Regions from separate parts of the Bacillus sp. es.036 genome, predicted to be linked through region 2. Evidence: riboswitches for the same ligand, from Rfam matches in the RefSeq annotation. Region 2 holds a riboswitch; each other region holds the start of a gene.

The links. A riboswitch is a leader RNA that binds a small molecule or an ion and turns the genes downstream of it on or off. The one in region 2 is predicted to bind S-adenosylmethionine.
Region 1: it holds a riboswitch for S-adenosylmethionine, as region 2 does, so the genes downstream of both, msrA (peptide-methionine (S)-S-oxide reductase MsrA) here and ATG70_RS07685 (homocysteine S-methyltransferase family protein) in region 2, are expected to answer to the same signal.
Region 3: it holds a riboswitch for S-adenosylmethionine, as region 2 does, so the genes downstream of both, ATG70_RS09485 (sulfite oxidase-like oxidoreductase) here and ATG70_RS07685 (homocysteine S-methyltransferase family protein) in region 2, are expected to answer to the same signal.
Region 4: it holds a riboswitch for S-adenosylmethionine, as region 2 does, so the genes downstream of both, ATG70_RS22000 (2,3-diketo-5-methylthiopentyl-1-phosphate enolase) here and ATG70_RS07685 (homocysteine S-methyltransferase family protein) in region 2, are expected to answer to the same signal.

Annotation. Positions count from the first base shown of each region.
Region 1 is NZ_PDIZ01000001.1:1,334,441-1,338,726, reverse strand. Features, by position in the region: gene ATG70_RS06985 (hypothetical protein) at 1-1,168, shown strand, start outside; gene msrA (peptide-methionine (S)-S-oxide reductase MsrA) at 1,210-1,860, opposite strand; SAM riboswitch class I at 1,961-2,075, opposite strand; gene ATG70_RS06975 (Na+/H+ antiporter NhaC family protein) at 2,156-3,520, opposite strand; gene fni (type 2 isopentenyl-diphosphate Delta-isomerase) at 3,642-4,286, opposite strand, start outside.
Region 2 is NZ_PDIZ01000001.1:1,497,808-1,502,093, forward strand. Features, by position in the region: gene rlmN (23S rRNA (adenine(2503)-C(2))-methyltransferase RlmN) at 1-990, shown strand, start outside; gene ATG70_RS07675 (hypothetical protein) at 1,123-1,500, shown strand; gene ATG70_RS07680 (DUF3895 domain-containing protein) at 1,629-2,636, shown strand; SAM riboswitch class I at 2,726-2,835, shown strand; gene ATG70_RS07685 (homocysteine S-methyltransferase family protein) at 2,917-3,966, shown strand.
Region 3 is NZ_PDIZ01000001.1:1,849,975-1,854,260, reverse strand. Features, by position in the region: gene ATG70_RS09500 (GNAT family N-acetyltransferase) at 1-124, shown strand, start outside; gene ATG70_RS09495 (GNAT family N-acetyltransferase) at 266-697, shown strand; gene ATG70_RS09490 (GNAT family N-acetyltransferase) at 979-1,356, shown strand; SAM riboswitch class I at 1,439-1,537, shown strand; partial or broken gene ATG70_RS09485 (sulfite oxidase-like oxidoreductase) at 1,619-2,279, shown strand; gene ATG70_RS09480 (copper amine oxidase) at 2,525-3,874, shown strand; gene ATG70_RS09475 (ABC transporter substrate-binding protein) at 4,145-4,286, shown strand, end outside.
Region 4 is NZ_PDIZ01000003.1:615,908-620,193, forward strand. Features, by position in the region: gene ATG70_RS21995 (pyridoxal phosphate-dependent aminotransferase) at 1-626, shown strand, start outside; SAM riboswitch class I at 711-820, shown strand; gene ATG70_RS22000 (2,3-diketo-5-methylthiopentyl-1-phosphate enolase) at 916-2,115, shown strand; gene ATG70_RS22005 (2-hydroxy-3-keto-5-methylthiopentenyl-1-phosphate phosphatase) at 2,112-2,810, shown strand; gene ATG70_RS22010 (methylthioribulose 1-phosphate dehydratase) at 2,773-3,396, shown strand; gene ATG70_RS22015 (acireductone dioxygenase) at 3,415-3,948, shown strand; gene ATG70_RS22020 (GNAT family N-acetyltransferase) at 3,996-4,286, opposite strand, start outside.

The DNA.
Region 1 (4,286 bases), 160 kb from region 2:
GGATCACATTGCGTTAATTGGTCACTCTCGCGGGGGGCAAGCAGCTATCCTTGCGACAAAATTCAATGAACTCGATCGCTATCCAAACAATGCTAACATGCGTTTTGACTTTAACTACAAGATTGAAACCGTAATTGCACTGGCTCCAACCGATTATCAAACTCTCTCTGATCGTAAAATTGAAGTTGATGATGTAAATTACTTATTACTTGGTGGTTCTTATGATAGTGACTTATCTGAATTTGAAGGAGATCGCCAATATAACGGTATTCAATTAACAGGTAGCGAAAATGCGATGAAATCGTCTCTTTATATTGATGGTGCTAATCATGGACAATTTAACACCACCTGGGGAGAAAATGATACGTACTTCCCTTTTACATTACTATTAAATAAACAGCCTTTACTTGAAGGCGATGAGCAGCGTCAGATTGCAAGCACTTACGTATCCGGTTTTCTAGAGGCAACTCTTCATGAAGATGATCGTTATCAGCCAATGTTTGAGGATTACCGCTATGCACTTGAGTGGTTACCCAAGACAACTTATATTAGTAAATACGAAGATCCGTCCTACCATATATTCAGTGACTTTGAGGAAGATGTGAACGTGCTAACCGCAACATCACCTTTTATTGATATAGAAGCCAATAGCTTTATTCAGTGGTATGAAGGGGAACTTGAATTTCGTAGAGATAAGGAAAGAGGAACTCACGGTGTGTTTTTGAAATGGGATCAATCCTATTCAAAAAATGCATCTTACTCACTAGATCTCACGAAACCGTTACAAGATCCATATCATTTCACACCGAATAGCGCACTAACATTTACTGCAGCAAACGTATCGGAAGCAGAAGATCAACAGCCGGTTGATTTTAGGGTAACTGTAAGCTCAGCCAACGGTGAGTCATCCAGCGTATTGTTAAGTGATATTATGCCAATGCACGGGGCACTCCCTATTCAGCATACGAAAACAAATTTTTTTGAAGAACGGCGTTACGGTGAACCTACCGAACCCGTACTCCAAACGTTTAACATTCCGATACAACTTTTCAAGAAGGAAAACAGATTTGTGAAGCTAGATGAGATCGACTCCATCACGTTTGAGTTTAACGCCTCTCCAAAAGGAAAGATTTTTCTTGATCAAATCGGTGTAAACCAACCAAACTAAAAAAGCTTTTCCTCATACTATTGAGGAAAAGCTTTTTTGTGTTACGAAATTTTACAAGAAGACTGTCCACGCTTAGCAAGATAACTTTGGTGATATTCGTCTGCACGATAAAATGAAGTGATCGGAACAATTTGAGTAACAACATGTTTCTTAAAACGCCCTGAACGCTCAAGATTTTCTTTTGCAATTAATGCAATTTCTGCCTGCTCATTAGAATGGAAAAAGATCGCTGAGCGATAGCGGGTTCCGATATCTTCTCCCTGTTTATTTAAAGAAGTTGGGTTATGATTTTCAAAAAACACTTCCACGAGCTCTTCATAAGAAATGAGGGAAGGATCGTATTCAACTTGCACGGATTCTGCATGACCTGTTAACTCAGAATAAACATCTTCATACGTAGGGTTAATTGTTTCACCACCAGTAAATCCTGCTGTTGTCGAAATAACGCCGTTTAATTGTTGAAATAGTGCTTCTACACCCCAAAAGCACCCTGCTGCAAATGTTGCTTGCTCCACTTTGACCACTCCGTTTCCAGTTATCGTATTGATTTTTTCAGATCGATCATATATGTTTTCCAGTTCATTTAGTGTTAACATATAAAGCTGTTTGGCACCCTTCTTATAGATTCCTTTTTGGAGAAGGGTCTTAATAAGTTGCTGTTTTCTAGTTTCGTTATCCATTAGTGTATGCAAGATCGTTCACTCCCTCTACTAAAACAATTTTCCAGATGAGGATGCATACAAAAAACCCTCATCTGCCCGAACAGAAGAGGGTTTGGATATACCGAGCCTCTTCTCATTTTCCGACTTTCGCCGCAGGAATTGGCACGGTTCCGCATGAACAAAATGTTCATTGGTCCGTTGCCGAGGTATCTAAGGGCCAGTCCCTCCACCTCTCTGAATAAGAAGATCCTTTAAACAAAGGATTATTAAGTTAATCTCAATAATAAATGGTATTAAAACAGTTGTCAATAGAAAAGTGCTCAAGCTAAATCACAAAAGAAATAATAAAATATCCTACTGCAGCCGTCCCTGCTGCAATAAGTGCAGGAGTTAGTTTAAATTTAGCATATGTCATCGGGTTTAACTTTAAAATTCTCGCTATTGTATTCGTATTATCACTTAACGGTGAAGAAAAAGCTCCAAATGTACCGCTCGCAAATACGGCTCCAATGACGAGAGGAAGATCGGTTCCGGTTGAATGACCAAGCGAAATACCAAGCGGCATTAAAATCCCCCAAGTTCCCCACGACGAACCAATGAAATAAGAAATAAACGCACCAACAAGAAACAAAACAGGCGGAACGAATAACGATGGAATCCAATCAAGATTAGATGTGACAAATGTTGAAAATCCAAGCGCTTCAGTTGAGGCAGCGAGCCCCCACACAACCGTTAACAATATGATCACCGGCATCATTTCATTTCCTCCTTCAATAAAGAAAGTCACGAGTTCCTTTAAGGAGAAACGCTGGAATAAATAAAAAAGGAATGTAAGTAGCACCGTTGTTAATAGAGCAAATACCATGGCATCAAGCACATCCGCCTCAATGAATGCTTGAAGTAAGGAGGTAAAGCCTTTTTCATACCCACTCCAATACGTAAGAAAAAGAGTTAACAGTATGACTCCTCCAAGCGGCAGTAATAAGTTGAACGGCTTTTTTGGAAGGTCTTTTGCTACGGCTGGATGACAGTCCTCCCACTGATCATCTAGCTCCTTCTCTTGATTCCCTGCATCAGTCGCTTGTTTTTTGCTGTGATGAAAAAAGCTTAAATAAAAGCCGATTAGAATGATACTGATGGAAAAAAAGTTATACGGAATACTTTGAAGAAAATAACGATAACCATCACCTTCAATGCCTTCCGCTTTTAAAGAAAGCTGAACAACAGACGACATGTATCCAACAAAAGCAGTCGCAATTGGCATCAATACAATCACTGGAGTGGCAGTCGTCTCGATCACAAATCCAAGTTCCTGAGGCGTGATTTTCACTTTATTTAGAAGAGCTTTCATGATTGGTGCTACTGTTACAATGCGAAAGCTCGGAGCGCTAAAGGTTCCAATTGTCGAGATCCAAGTAAGAAACAATGCTCCTTTTTTTGTATTGATTTTCGAAGATGCTAGATGAACAAACCCTTTAATTCCACCTGTATATTTCATTAATCCAATTAATCCGGTAAACATATAGAGAAAAAGAACGATTTTAACGTTATTCTCATCTTTAAGACCACTCATGATAAACTCATAAAACTGCTGTAAACCACTAATGACGCCCGGTTTATAAATAAATGAGGCCGTTAACAGTCCTGCTGTAAGACCTGGAATCACTAGCTTAGTTTTCATCGCAACCATTATCACTACGATAAAAGGGAACACAGATAACCAGTCCAATAAGTTCGCCCTCCTTCTGCTCTAGTTTGCACGCTAGAAGACGACCTATACAAAAACAAAAAAGCCAGAGCCTGGGCCCTGACTATTTCTTACGTAATGCGCTATTGTATTTTAACCTGTTAATAGACGAAGCACCAATCCCAAACATAGCAGTTCGTAATTCAAATTCAATTCGTTTCAATTGTTCTGAGAGCGCTTCTTCAGTTTCATTTACGGCATTTTCAAGTAATGCCCTTCCAAATCCAGAAACATCTGCACCGAGGGCGATCGCTTTCGCTGCGTCCACACCGTTTTTTAGCCCTCCACTTGCAATCATTGGTACATCAGGGTGCTGCTTTCGCACATCAATGATGCAATCTGCGGTTGGGTTCCCCCAATCCTCAAAAGCCTTCGCAGCTTGCCTGCGCATCGTTTGATGAGAACGATAGCTTTCAACTTGAATCCAGGACGTTCCGCCCGCCCCTGCGACATCGATAAAGCTGGCCCCCGCACTAATCAGGCGCTGAGCTGTCTTCGCATCAATCCCCATACCAACTTCTTTAATCCCAAGCGGAACGGGAATCGCCTTTGCTACTTCACGAATTTTAACAATTAAATCCTGGAAATCTGTGTCGCCTTCTGGTTGAAACACTTCCTGTAGTGGATTTAAATGAAGCAACAGCGCATCAGCTTGAATTAAATCAATGGCTCGCTTACATTCTTCAATGGTAAAACCGTAATTAAGTTG
Region 2 (4,286 bases):
GCCTCCCAAGTTTGGGATTGGCTCTATAAAAAACGTGTTAAAGAATTTTCTCAAATGAATAACGTAAATAAAGACTGTATCAAGCTTTTGGAAGAGAATTTTGCTATCCAGACATTAACTCAAGAAATCAAGCAGGAATCTTCTGACGGTACGATCAAGTTCTTGTTCAAACTCCAAGACGGAAACGTTATTGAAACGGTACTCATGCGTTTTCATTACGGTCAATCGGTCTGTGTGACGACACAAGTAGGTTGTAATATCGGTTGTTCCTTCTGTGCAAGTGGACTTCTTAAAAAGAGCCGTGACCTTACAAGTGGAGAAATTGTTGAGCAAATTATGAACGTTCAGCACGCCCTTGATGAAAAGGCTAATGAAGAACGCGTAAGTCACATTGTTATTATGGGAATTGGGGAACCATTTGATAACTACGATAATATGATGGACTTCCTTCATATCGTTAATTCTCAAAAAGGTCTTTGCATTGGCGCTCGCCATATCACGGTTTCTACAAGTGGACTTGCGAAGCAAATTTACGATTTTGCGAATGAAGATTTACAAGTGAACCTTGCGATCTCACTTCACGCGCCTAATGATGAGCTTCGAACCAAGATTATGAAAATCAATAAAGCTTATCCACTTGGAAAACTAATGCCTGCAATTGATTACTATCTTGAGAAAACCAACCGCAGAATTACGTTCGAGTATATTATGTTGAGAGATGTTAATGATCACGTAGAAGAAGCGAAACAACTCGCCAATCTACTAGCTGATAAGCGCCATCTTTCATACGTAAACTTGATTCCATACAACCCGGTTGATGATCACTCTTATCAGCGTAGTGAAAAAGAATCGATTCTTGCGTTCTATGATACGCTTAAGAAGAACGGCATTAACTGCGTGATCCGTCATGAGAACGGGACAGACATTGATGCAGCTTGCGGTCAGCTTCGTAGTAAGCAAGTGAAGAAACTAGAAAACGCAGGAAAATAGCACGAATGAAAAGACGCTCACCATAAATGGTGGCGTCTTTTTATATGCAAAGGCAATCACACCAACCATTTTTTAATGCATACACTGAAAACAAGCTAGCTTGAGTTCAACTTGTAAGTAAGGAGACAAAATATGAAAGGGTTAATGATTGTTTTTAGTTTACTATGCATCTGGATTGGATCTGGACTATACACGGATTATCAACGTGAAAGCCTACCTTTTGAGTTAATGGGGGAAGATACAAGCATAAAGTCTGGATATAACGATATTTATATTTTTAGAGAAAATAAACAAATTACTTCGCTTGAAGTGTTCGATCAAACTAGAGAACGGGTAAAAGTATATCAAATAGATGATTTAAAGGACCTATACCCATCAGCTTCTTATGTAAAAGGAGAAGTGAAAGAAGGAAAACTCTATCTTTTATACGATGAAGGCGGAAAAGTTGTTTCCAAAAGAGTTGTAGTTGGTGCCAGAGGATCTTTATCATTTATGCCTGAAAGAAAATAAATTTTCCTAACAAATCGCCAATTCGTTTTCAGGATTGGCTTTTCTTCTTATAAGAATTAAGTTGATCGGGTCATCACAACAGCAATACCTGTTATAATGGCGTTACTATTGCATAGAGAGGGATTTATATGACAAAGAGCCTTACGAACTCTGAGAGAGATCAATTACTGCAAGATCTTACATTTGACCAACAATCATATCTTATGAATACTCTTAAACGAGGTAAAAAAACAGCTTTTGCCAATGTGATTGCTCAAAGTAAAGGAAGAATGATTCCAAACGGAGCTACTGATGAGGAAATTGGAATGTTGCTTGACGATTGGATACTAGACGATTATCTGGATGCAGGTGCTGTCTCAGAAGATCTAAAATGCGAATGTGGTCGTGCATTACGCTATCAATACATTGTTCGACATGTAAAAACTGGTGAAGTGCGTCGTTTTGGGATTAACCATTTCGAAGAACACACTGGCTTACCAGGTACCATCGTAAAAGAAGTTGTACAAGGTTTTACAAAAATTGATTATGAGTTAGATGAACTCTTATTAAAAAAGCAAAACGGCTCGCCTACATATGATATCCCTGAAGGTTTGAAGCTACCAACCGATATTGAAGAGCCACTTTCCTTACAACTTCCGTTACTTGATCGACAAGAAAAACGGTTAAACAGTTTAATCAGGGGTTACCGTGAAGAAAAGGAAGCGTTACAGAGAGGTAGTAATACGTTAGAGGCTTTAGATATCCCAACACAGAAAAAAGAAGACTTGCAACCTAAAGAAACTTTATCTCAAGATGAGTTACAAGGCTCTTTTGATTTGTTCGCTGACGAAGCGAAAGAACCTTTACCCGTTAACAACGTTGAGAAACCGAAAGAAACTTATTTTGTGGGAGATCTTTCGTTTCCAACTCAGGAAGCGATAGACGGCTATATTCAACAAGGTACAGAGAGTGCGTTGATGATTTGCGAGCTCTTAATCAAAGAAGGAAAAGTTCAAGACAAACGCTACTCGACAAAGAAACCGAAAATTTACTATGCAGTTTGCACTTATCTCGATTCTTTTGTGTCTTCTGGATCCATGTCTGTTGAGCCGCTTGGACGTGAAGATCGCATCTATCGATTAAAAAGCGGACAATGATCCTGACATTTCATAATTATCAGATAAAGCATTGACATTTCAATATACCAGGTCTATAATTTCAAACATGTTCAAAAATTAAATCAATACTCTTATCAAGAGTGGCGGAGGGAATAGGCCCTATGATGCCCGGCAACCTTTCAACTTCAGTTGAAGCTGGTGCCAAATCCTACAGATGATGTCATCTGGAAGATAAGAGGAGGATTCTGTTAGCAATCCCTCTTCTTATTTTTTAAGAAGAGGGATTTTTTATTTTACAGAGAATAAGGAGCTGTTACACATGAAAAGAACACTTGAACAACGCCTGCAAGATGGCCCAGTCATTTGCGGGGAAGGTTATCTGTTTGAATTAGAACGACGTGGTTATCTCCAAGCAGGATCATTCGTGCCAGAAGTTGCCCTAGATAATCCTGAAGCTCTTAAACAAACCTATCGAGATTATATGCTTGCAGGATCTGATGTCGTGCTAGCTTTTACGTATAATGGCCACAGAGAGAAAATGAGAATTATTGGAAAAGAAGACTTGCTAGAGCCGCTAAATCGACAAGCCATCCGCCTCGCTAAAGAGGTAGCGAAGGAACATCCTGAAGAAGAAGCACTTGTAGCAGGGAATATATCCAATACGAATCTATTTGATCCAGAAGATGAAAATAGTAAAGAACAAATACGGTCTATGTTCTCCGAGATGGTAAAATGGAGTAAAGAAGAAGGCGTTGATTTCATTAATGGGGAAACATTTTATTATTACGAAGAAGCGAAAATAGCCTTAGAAGAAATTCAAAAACAAGATCTTCCAGCAGTTATTACACTTGGACTTATGAGTGAAAACATTTTAAGAGACGGCTATACCGTTGAGGAAGCTTGCCGGTTGTTAGAAGAACATGGAGCGCTAGTTGTTGGAATGAACTGCTTTCGAGGACCTGCTACAATGCAGCCATACATCGAGAAAATTAGACAGTCTGTTACTGGATATGTTGGCGCACTTCCAATTCCTTATCGAACAACAGAAGAACATCCAACATTTTTTAACTTACCTGACGGCGGATGTGCCTGTACATTGCCAACAGAGACAACCTTTCCAACATCTCTCGATCCACTTTATTGCAACCGTTATGAACTAGCAGAATGGGCAAAAGAAGCAAAAAGTGTCGGGGTAAATTATTTTGGACTATGTTGTGGTGCTTCTCCAAGTATGTTGAGAGAAGTCGCTGAAACAGTAGGTAGAACAGCTGTGAATTCTATTTACTCTCCAAATATGGAGAAACATTTTCTGTTTGGATCAGATGAATCGTTAAAGAAAAACAATACGGCTTATCGACAGAAGGCATAGATGATGACAAAACGGAGCGGGAAACCTCTCCGTTTTTTACTGCAAAAAGAATAGGCCTGTAACGTATTGGCAATAACGATAAAAAGAAAGTGAAAATGGAACCAATACAGATATGTCTGCATGTAATAAAACATCAATACATTTTACGATTGATCCCGGCCCGATTTTTGTTATAAAAGCAGCTTTCCACAATGAAAAATCTTGCTTTTTATATCTTTAGCGTAAGATTCATTTAAAAATAGTAGCTTCTTTTGTCAAAATGATCATATTCAGACATCAGTTGTGTTATTATTTTAAATGTGTTTGAATATGTGACACAA
Region 3 (4,286 bases), 350 kb from region 2:
GAAAAGTAGAAAAGTAGCAGAACGATGTTTCTTTCAGCTTGAGGCGATTTTAAAAAATAATAGTCAATCAGTAGATAGGAGTAAGTTAATCGATACCTATGTTTATGCCATAACGACCGAATAGAATTTCACCTATGTTGGAGGTAGTAGTGTAATGATGATTTGATCGTTTGGATAATAAAGGAATTAATTAATAAGAAGGAACTAGATTCTGTTATCAAGAATTAACGATTAACGAAAGATTTTGGCGATGGAGGGGAATAGTGTGATCGAACGAGCGACAATCGAAGAAAAAGATTTTATTTTGTCGAATTCCATTCAATCTGTTAACGAAGGAACGACAAATCCAGGTATCGTAAAAGAAGAGAAAGCACTTGAAATAGTATCTTCCATACTTGATCGAGGTGGTTACCACCTCATTTATCGGGATAAAGGAGAAATTGCTGGTTGGGTACTACTTGGAGAAAACACGGATTACTTTACGGAAAGCAAACATGGTTTCATTTACGATGTATTTGTTTTTCCGAAGTTTCGTGGAAAGGGGTACTCTAAGCAGCTTGTGCAAGCGAGTATTGAAAATTTTAAAGAACAAGGATATGAGGAGATTCGTTTGAATGTGTATTCCTCTAACTTCGCAAAATACATTTATAAAGACATTGGTTTTCGAGAACTTCAAACGATCATGGTTTATAAATAGTTTGCCACGTTCTTTTCATTTATTAAAAGAATGTGAAAAACAACTCATAATCAATCAGTATTCCCCTGGAACTTGCTACACTGTTTGTACAGGAACTTCCCCGGTTCCTGTCCCCCTTAAAATATAAAGTGTGAGCCCCATGCATTTCCCGGCATGGGGCTTTTCCTATGAGTAAAAAGAAGGAGAGGGAAAGAATGAACTATATTCTTAAACAAATGAGTGAACAAGATGCAGCGAGAGTCATTTAATGGAAATATACCGTTGATTACTCATTTTATAATATGGATGAAGACCCTGAGGATTTGTATGAATTTCGGGAAGTAGCAGCTAATAATCCTCATTACTGGAGCGTTTATCGCCTGGATCAGTTCATAGGTTTTTTTAGTTACGTTCTTAAATCAGGTAACCAAGTTGAAATCGGACTTGGGATGAGTCCAGGTCTGGTTGGGAATGGTCATGGATATGAGTATTTAAAAGCTGGCATAGAAAAAGCGATTGAATTGTATAGACCATCTTCACTCGTTATGTCTGTTGCAGACTTTAACGAGAGAGCAATTAAAGTCTATCAAAGAGCAGGGTTTCAAAAAAATAATTCTTTTCAACAACATACAAATGGAGGGGTTTATTCTTTTATTAAGATGCAGAAAGAACTAGATTAGTAGATTGGAGATTAAGCACTCTAGAAAAGGTTTGCAATAAATAAAGGGTACCGATAGAATGAATCACAATTACATGTTTTTTTCCTTATCGAGAGAGGTGGAGGGACTGGCCCTTTGATGCCCGGCAACCTGATAAACAAGGTGCTAATTCCAGCAGAGCTTTAGCTCTGGAAGATGAGGGAGAGCTCTGTTAAAGACTGAACTCTTCCTATATTGGAAGAGTTTTTTTGTTACATATGAAAAAATGAAAGGTGTGAAGTCTGTGAAGAAAGCGGACCGTATTCGTAAAATGAAAGTACCGAAAGCAAACGAAAAGTATGGAGAGCGTCTTCCTCCAGGACAGGTATTAACGGAAAGGTTCCCTATTCTCCATGAAGGAGATGTTCCGACTTATGATATGACAACGTGGGACTTAAAGGTGTTTGGAAATGTAGCGAGTGAAGTCTCTCTCTTATGATGCACTTCTTGCATTACCTCAGAAGAAGGTGACATGTGACATACACTGCGTTACCCGATGGTCTCGCTTTGATAATACGTTTGAAGGCGTGTTGATGAAGGATTTTATAAAAGAACTCGATATTATCCCTGAGTCGAATCATGTTATGCTTCATGGAGACCATAATTACACGACAAATATTCATCTTACCGACTTATTAGATGATAATGTTATACTTGCTCACTCGATCGACGGTGAGAAGTTAACAGCGAAACACGGATGGCCGTTACGTTTAGTCGTTCCACACCTTTATTTTTGGAAAAGTATTAAGTGGATAAGAGGGATAGAATTTATTGAGGCGGACTCACCTGGTTTTTGGGAACAAAATGGTTTTCATAATTATGCTGATCCATTTAAAGAAGAACGTTTTTCTGGTGAGGATTTAGATATACCTGAAGACGAATGGGAGAAAAAGGATTTCGACTAAATTATCAAAAACCAATGAATACTAGATAATGAGCTTTGCTGAATTTCTACTTTTAAAAAAATATAATAAACTAAAAAAATCAGCAAACCCTCGTGTGAAGGGGGTTTGCTGATTTTTTTACTATCGAATAAAACATAAATAAAAATGATCCAAAATGATCTTCTCTCCGTTAGCTAAGTGTAAATCAAAAATTAAGGGGAGTTGATTTGAAAATGAATACGAACAAGAATATGAAAAAGAAAGTGATTGACTGGAAAAAAGGACTTCTAATTGTTCCACTTAGTTTTTCACTTCTAATACCAACTGCAGGAGCATTCGCTGCTGATCACGAGAAGCAAATGGACAAGCCAACAGTTGAAACTCCAGGAGCTGATCTTCGTGCGGATCTTGGTCATTTACTTAGTGAGCATGCTTATCTTGCAGTTGAAACAATGAGAAAAGGTGCTGAAGGATCTGCCGATTTTGAAGCTTCAGCCGGAGCCTTAAGTGAAAATACAGAAGATCTTACAGCTGCGATTACATCTGTTTACGGTGAAGAAGCTGGTGCTGAATTTAATGAAATCTGGAGTAATCATATCGGATTCTTTGTTGATTACGTGAAAGCAACAGGGAATGAAGATGAAGACGCAAAACAAAAAGCGCTAGATAGCTTAGACGGTTATAAAGAAGATTTCTCCATGTTCCTTGAAAATGCAACTGGTGAACGTCTAGAAGCCGATACGTTATCAGAAGGACTTCAGGCACACATTAATCAATTGATAGGCGCATTCGATAGCTATGTAGCTGGAGATTATGAAATGGCATATGAGAAAGAACGTGAGGCTATTGCGCACATGCAAATGGTTGCTAAAGGATTCTCTGGAGCTATTACTGACCAGTTTCCGGATAAATTCGAAAATACAAAAGCCGTAACGCCAGCATCGGATCTTCGTGCAACACTAGGTCACCTTTTATCTGAGCATGCTGGGTTTGCTATGATGACGATGCAAAACGGTATTGACGGATCTGAAGATTTCGATGCTTCTGCCGCTGCATTGAGTGAGAATACGGATGATCTCGCAGCTGCCATTACTTCCGTCTATGGTGAGGAAGCAGGAGATCAATTTAAAGAAATGTGGTCTGGACATATCGGTAACTTTGTCGAGTACGTTCAAGCAACAGGAGCTGAAGATGAAGAAGCAAAAGAAGCAGCGATGAAAGCATTAGAAAATTATCGAGCTGATTTCTCAAGCTTCCTTGAAACAGCTACTGAAGGAAGACTAGAAGCGGGTGCATTATCTGAAGGACTTCAAATGCACGTTACCCAGCTAATTTCTGCTTTTGATAACTACACAATGGAAGATTATGATGCTGCTTATGATTCTGTTCGTGAAGCTTACGCACATATGTATATGCCAGCAAAAGGTTTATCAGGAGCTTTTGTAGATCAATTCCCGGATAAATTCGCTATGGAAGCAATGCCTACTGACATGCCGAAAACAGGTATGGGTGGAACTGCTGAACAGCAAATGCCAATCGAATGGATTGTTGCAGCGATTTTTGCAACGATGGCAGCAACCGGTGTGATTGTTCGTAGAAAGATGCAAAACAGTTAAGGTAAAATAAATGACCGGGTAGCCTAACATACCCACTAGGAAAGCAATAGCCATTTGGCTATTGCTTTTCTTCTTGGATCGAACTTAAAAATCTTATTTTAAATGAAGTGGTATGACTAATGTTTAAGATGTAAGGAGCGTTACAGCATCATGTTTTTGAAAAGGGTATAATAATAGGGGAAAATAGATGATGGATGCGTATATAGCACAATCAAGTTCGTCAAATGTGTCTTTCAGTTGCTAGGATAGTTTATACAAGGGGGAAACGAGATGAAGCGAAAGGTTACATTCATCATTGCAACGCTACTTTTTATTGTTGCATGTGGGAATAGTGAATCCAATGAAACGGGTAACAAAGAGGTATTGTCAAAGGAGTGGGATGAAATCGTAACCTCCTCTAAGGGAACAGAGG
Region 4 (4,286 bases), on a different contig from region 2:
CTGTTGCAACGAAGCGCTTTTTTGAGGAAACAGTCAGTTTTGCAGAGACGAATGATATTTGTGTTGTGCATGATTTCGCTTACGGTGCGATCGGGTTTGATGGCGAGCGACCGATTAGCTTTTTGGAAACAGGGGGTGCAAAAGACAATGGAATTGAAATCTATACCCTTTCAAAAACATATAATATGGCGGGATGGCGTGTAGGATTTGCAGTCGGAAATCAATCTGTTGTTGAGAGCATCAATCTCCTTCAGGATCATTTTTACGTTAGTCTATTTAGTGCGGTGCAAGAAGCCGCAGCTGAAGCTTTGCTTGGATCGCAGCAGTGTGTAGAAGACCTTCGCGATACGTATGAGTCGAGACGAAATGTTCTCATTCAAGGACTCCATGACATTGGCTGGAATGTCACTTCTCCTGCGGGATCGTTTTTCGCCTGGTTAAAAGTACCTGAATCCTTTACTTCAGAAAGCTTTGCAGATTACTTACTTGAAAGCGTCCAAATTGTTGTCGCACCTGGCAACGGGTTTGGTGAATATGGTGAGGGCTATGTACGAGTGGGGCTATTAACGTCTGAAGATAAGCTAAGAGAAGCGGTGGAACGAATTAAGTCTCTTAATCTCTTTTGATTCAGAAAAATTAAAAAACAGTTTGACAGAATTTCTTGCGTCTGGCATAATTCAAATCAATTACTAAAAACGAATAATTGCAAACTCTTATCCAGAGAGGTGGAGGGACGAGCCCTTTGAAGCCCGGCAACCGATTTTTAAGTTTTCTTAAAGACACGGTGCTAATTCTCGCAGCAAAAGCTGGAAGATAAGAGGAAGAGCATGGTGATAAAGACCTCTTCCTCGTGAAGGGGTCTTTTTTGTGTGATGAGCGAAAATTGAAAGGTAAAGACTGAAAGGAATGAACGTGATGAGCCGTCTTATAGCTACCTATCTTGTAAATAATGATCATCAATTAGCCCAGCGTGCCGAATCGATCGCTCTCGGATTAACCGTTGGCACATGGACGAATCTACCGTTATTAGAAAAAGAACAGTTACAAAAACATAAAGGAGAAGTCGTTAGGGTGGAGGAGAGAGAAGGTAAAGGGATCATTGTTATCTCCTATCCAGCGATTAATTTCAGTGCTGATATACCGGCGATTTTAACAACCGTTTTCGGCAAACTTTCTCTTGATGGAGAAATAAAACTCATTGATTTAGAGTTTTCGGATGAGTTGCTTCAAGCCTTTCCGGGGCCGGGGCATGGGATAGAAGGCATCCGCAAACTTGCAGATGTGCATGATCGACCACTTGTCATGAGTATTTTTAAAGGGGTGATTGGAAAGCCATTGCATGAGTTAGAACAACAAATGCAGGCACAAGCCCTTGGTAAAGTTGATTTCGTAAAAGATGATGAAATTCTTTTTGAAAATGAGTTATCTCCTCTTGAAAAGCGCGTCCCTGTTTTAAAAAAAGTGCTGGATCAGACGTCAGAAGTGACAGGGAAACGCACACGATATGCGGTTAACTTAACCGGAAGAACGGACATTCTGAAAGATCGAGCAAAACGCGCGATTGAATTAGGGGCTGATGCCCTGTTGTTTAACGTTTTTACATATGGTTTAGATGTCCTTCAGTCTCTTGCTGAGGATAAGGATATCTCGGTTCCGATCATGGCTCATCCTTCTTTTTCAGGGGCTATGGCTGCATCGAGCACTTATGGCATAAGTTATTCCCTGTTACTTGGAAAATTACTTCGAACCGCTGGTGCTGATTTCTCTCTTTTTCCTTCCCCTTACGGAAGCGTGGCGTTAGATCGAAACGAAGCGCTCGCAACAGCCTTAGCTCTGACGGAAGAGAATCAACTGAATAAGACATTTCCGGTTCCTTCAGCAGGCATCCATCCAGGATTGGTCCCACTTTTACTTCAGGACTTTGGAAAGGATAGCGTTATTAATGCAGGAGGAGGCGTGCACGGTCATCCAGGAGGAGCCGCTTCTGGAGGAAAAGCATTCCGAGCTGCGATTGAAGCTGTTCTAACAAATCAAACTCTCGAAGAGGCATCGCTTAATAGTGAGGCACTTCACCAGGCACTTACAAAGTGGGGGAGCACAGAGGTGGTTCGATGAAAAAGCCGATTATATTTTGTGATTTTGATGGCACGATTACAAATAGTGATAATATCGTTTCCTTAATGAAACGTTTTGCTCCGAAAGAATGGGAGCAAATAAAAGACAATATTTTAGCGCAGAACCTATCCATTCGGGAAGGAGTGGGGCAGATGTTTCATTTGATTCCTTCCAGTCGAAAGAAGGATTTGCTTGATTATTTATTAGCTACAACCGAGATTAGACAGGGATTTGCCGAGTTTGTTCATTATACAAAACGAGAAGGAATCCAGCTTTACGTTGTAAGCGGAGGAATTGATTTTTTTGTCTATCCGCTTCTAAACCCATTTGAAATACCAGAAGAGAACATTTTCTGCAATGGGAGCGATTTTACGAACGAAACGATCACGATTACTTGGCCATACTCTTGTGATGATGATTGTACAAACGATTGCGGATGCTGCAAGCCAGGCATCTTAAAAAAGTTTGATGGAGATACATACCGAAAAATTGTGATCGGTGACTCTATAACGGATCTAGAGGCAGCTAAACGGGCAGATCAAGTCTTTGCAAGAGATTACTTAGCAAAGAAGTGTAAAGAACTATCCATTCCTGCAGTTCCGTTTGAGTCGTTCCATGATATCGTTCGAAAATTGAGGGAAGAAAAGGAGGGGTATGATGAGTCTCGTACAGAAACGTTGGAACGAACTCGCTGATATCAAAGATGAGTTAGCAGCTCGTGATTGGTTTCCAGGAACAAGCGGCAATCTCTCAATCAAAGTAAGTGAGGAGCCGCTACAGTTTCTTGTTACCACAAGTGGTAAAGATAAAAGAAAACGAACGGAAGAAGATTTCATATTGGTCGACCGTGATGGACAGGCAATCGAAAAAACTTCTTTAAAACCATCTGCTGAAACAATTGTTCATCAGGCCATCTATCAAAAAACAAATGCAGGATGTTGTTTGCACGTCCACACAGTAGATAACAATGTGATTTCTGAACTTTTTCGTACAGAGGGTGAGGTTACTTTTCAGGGTGTTGAATTAATAAAAGCATTTGGGCTCTGGGGACAAAATGATCGAATATCCGTTCCAATCATTGATAACTCCAGTGACCTTTCTTTACTTGCTCAGGATGTTGTTCATGTTATCACTAAAGAAACGAAAGCTGTATTAATGAAAAATCATGGTATTACGGTATGGGGACGCGATGGTTTTGAAGCCAAAAAGTATCTCGAAGCATTTGAGTTTTTATTTAGTTATCATCTTAAATTAAGAAACTTTCAATCTGTAGTAAGCTAAGCGAGGGAGGAAGAAAAAATGGCGGTTATTAAAGTGAGAAATACAGGTGAAGTAATTGAAGGAAGGGATGCTGTAAGTGCATTTCTACAACAAGAAGGTGTTCTTTATGAACAGTGGCAGGTAGAAAAGCTCCCTGAACAATTAAGAGGTAATTGCACTGTAACAGAAGAACAAAAAAATGAAATTTTAACTGTATTTAATGAAGAAATTCGTTCGCTAGCTGAACGCAATGGATACGGAAACTGGGATGTGGTGGCTCTTTCTGAAGAAACGCCAGACCTAGATGTCATTCTGAAGAAATTCGAACAAGTGCACGTCCATACGGAGGATGAAGTAAGAGCAATTACCGCTGGCCATGGGATTTTTGTGATCAAAGGAAGCGTCGGATATTTTGATGTTGAATTAGATCCAGGCGATGTGATTTCTGTTCCAGTGGATACACCGCATTTCTTTACATTAATGGATGATCGTCAGGTTGTAGCTGTTCGTCTATTTATTGACCCATCAGGCTGGGTTGCCCACCCTTATGAAGAGAAAGAAAGTGTAAACTAAAAGAAAGCGACCGTGAGTGTTCGTCGGGCGCTTTTCTATATCGATATTTAGGTGCAAATCGTAATCAAATCTTCTAGATCTGGCCAACCAAAAGCCGTTTCTAGAAGTTTTTTTTCTGCAATTTCGGTCTCTTTCTCAGCAACTTTAAGTGGATGAAAGCTTTGATAAAAGTGAGCGGCTGGATTTCCGTTCAGAACCCACACAAGCATCGATTGGTATGATTCGTTTTTGAGCTCTTTCGCAACAGAACATAATAGCTTTTTTCCTGCCCCTTTTCGCTGTGCTTCTTCAAGAAGATAAATCGCATACAGCTCTCCATCATAGTGATAAGGTGTTGA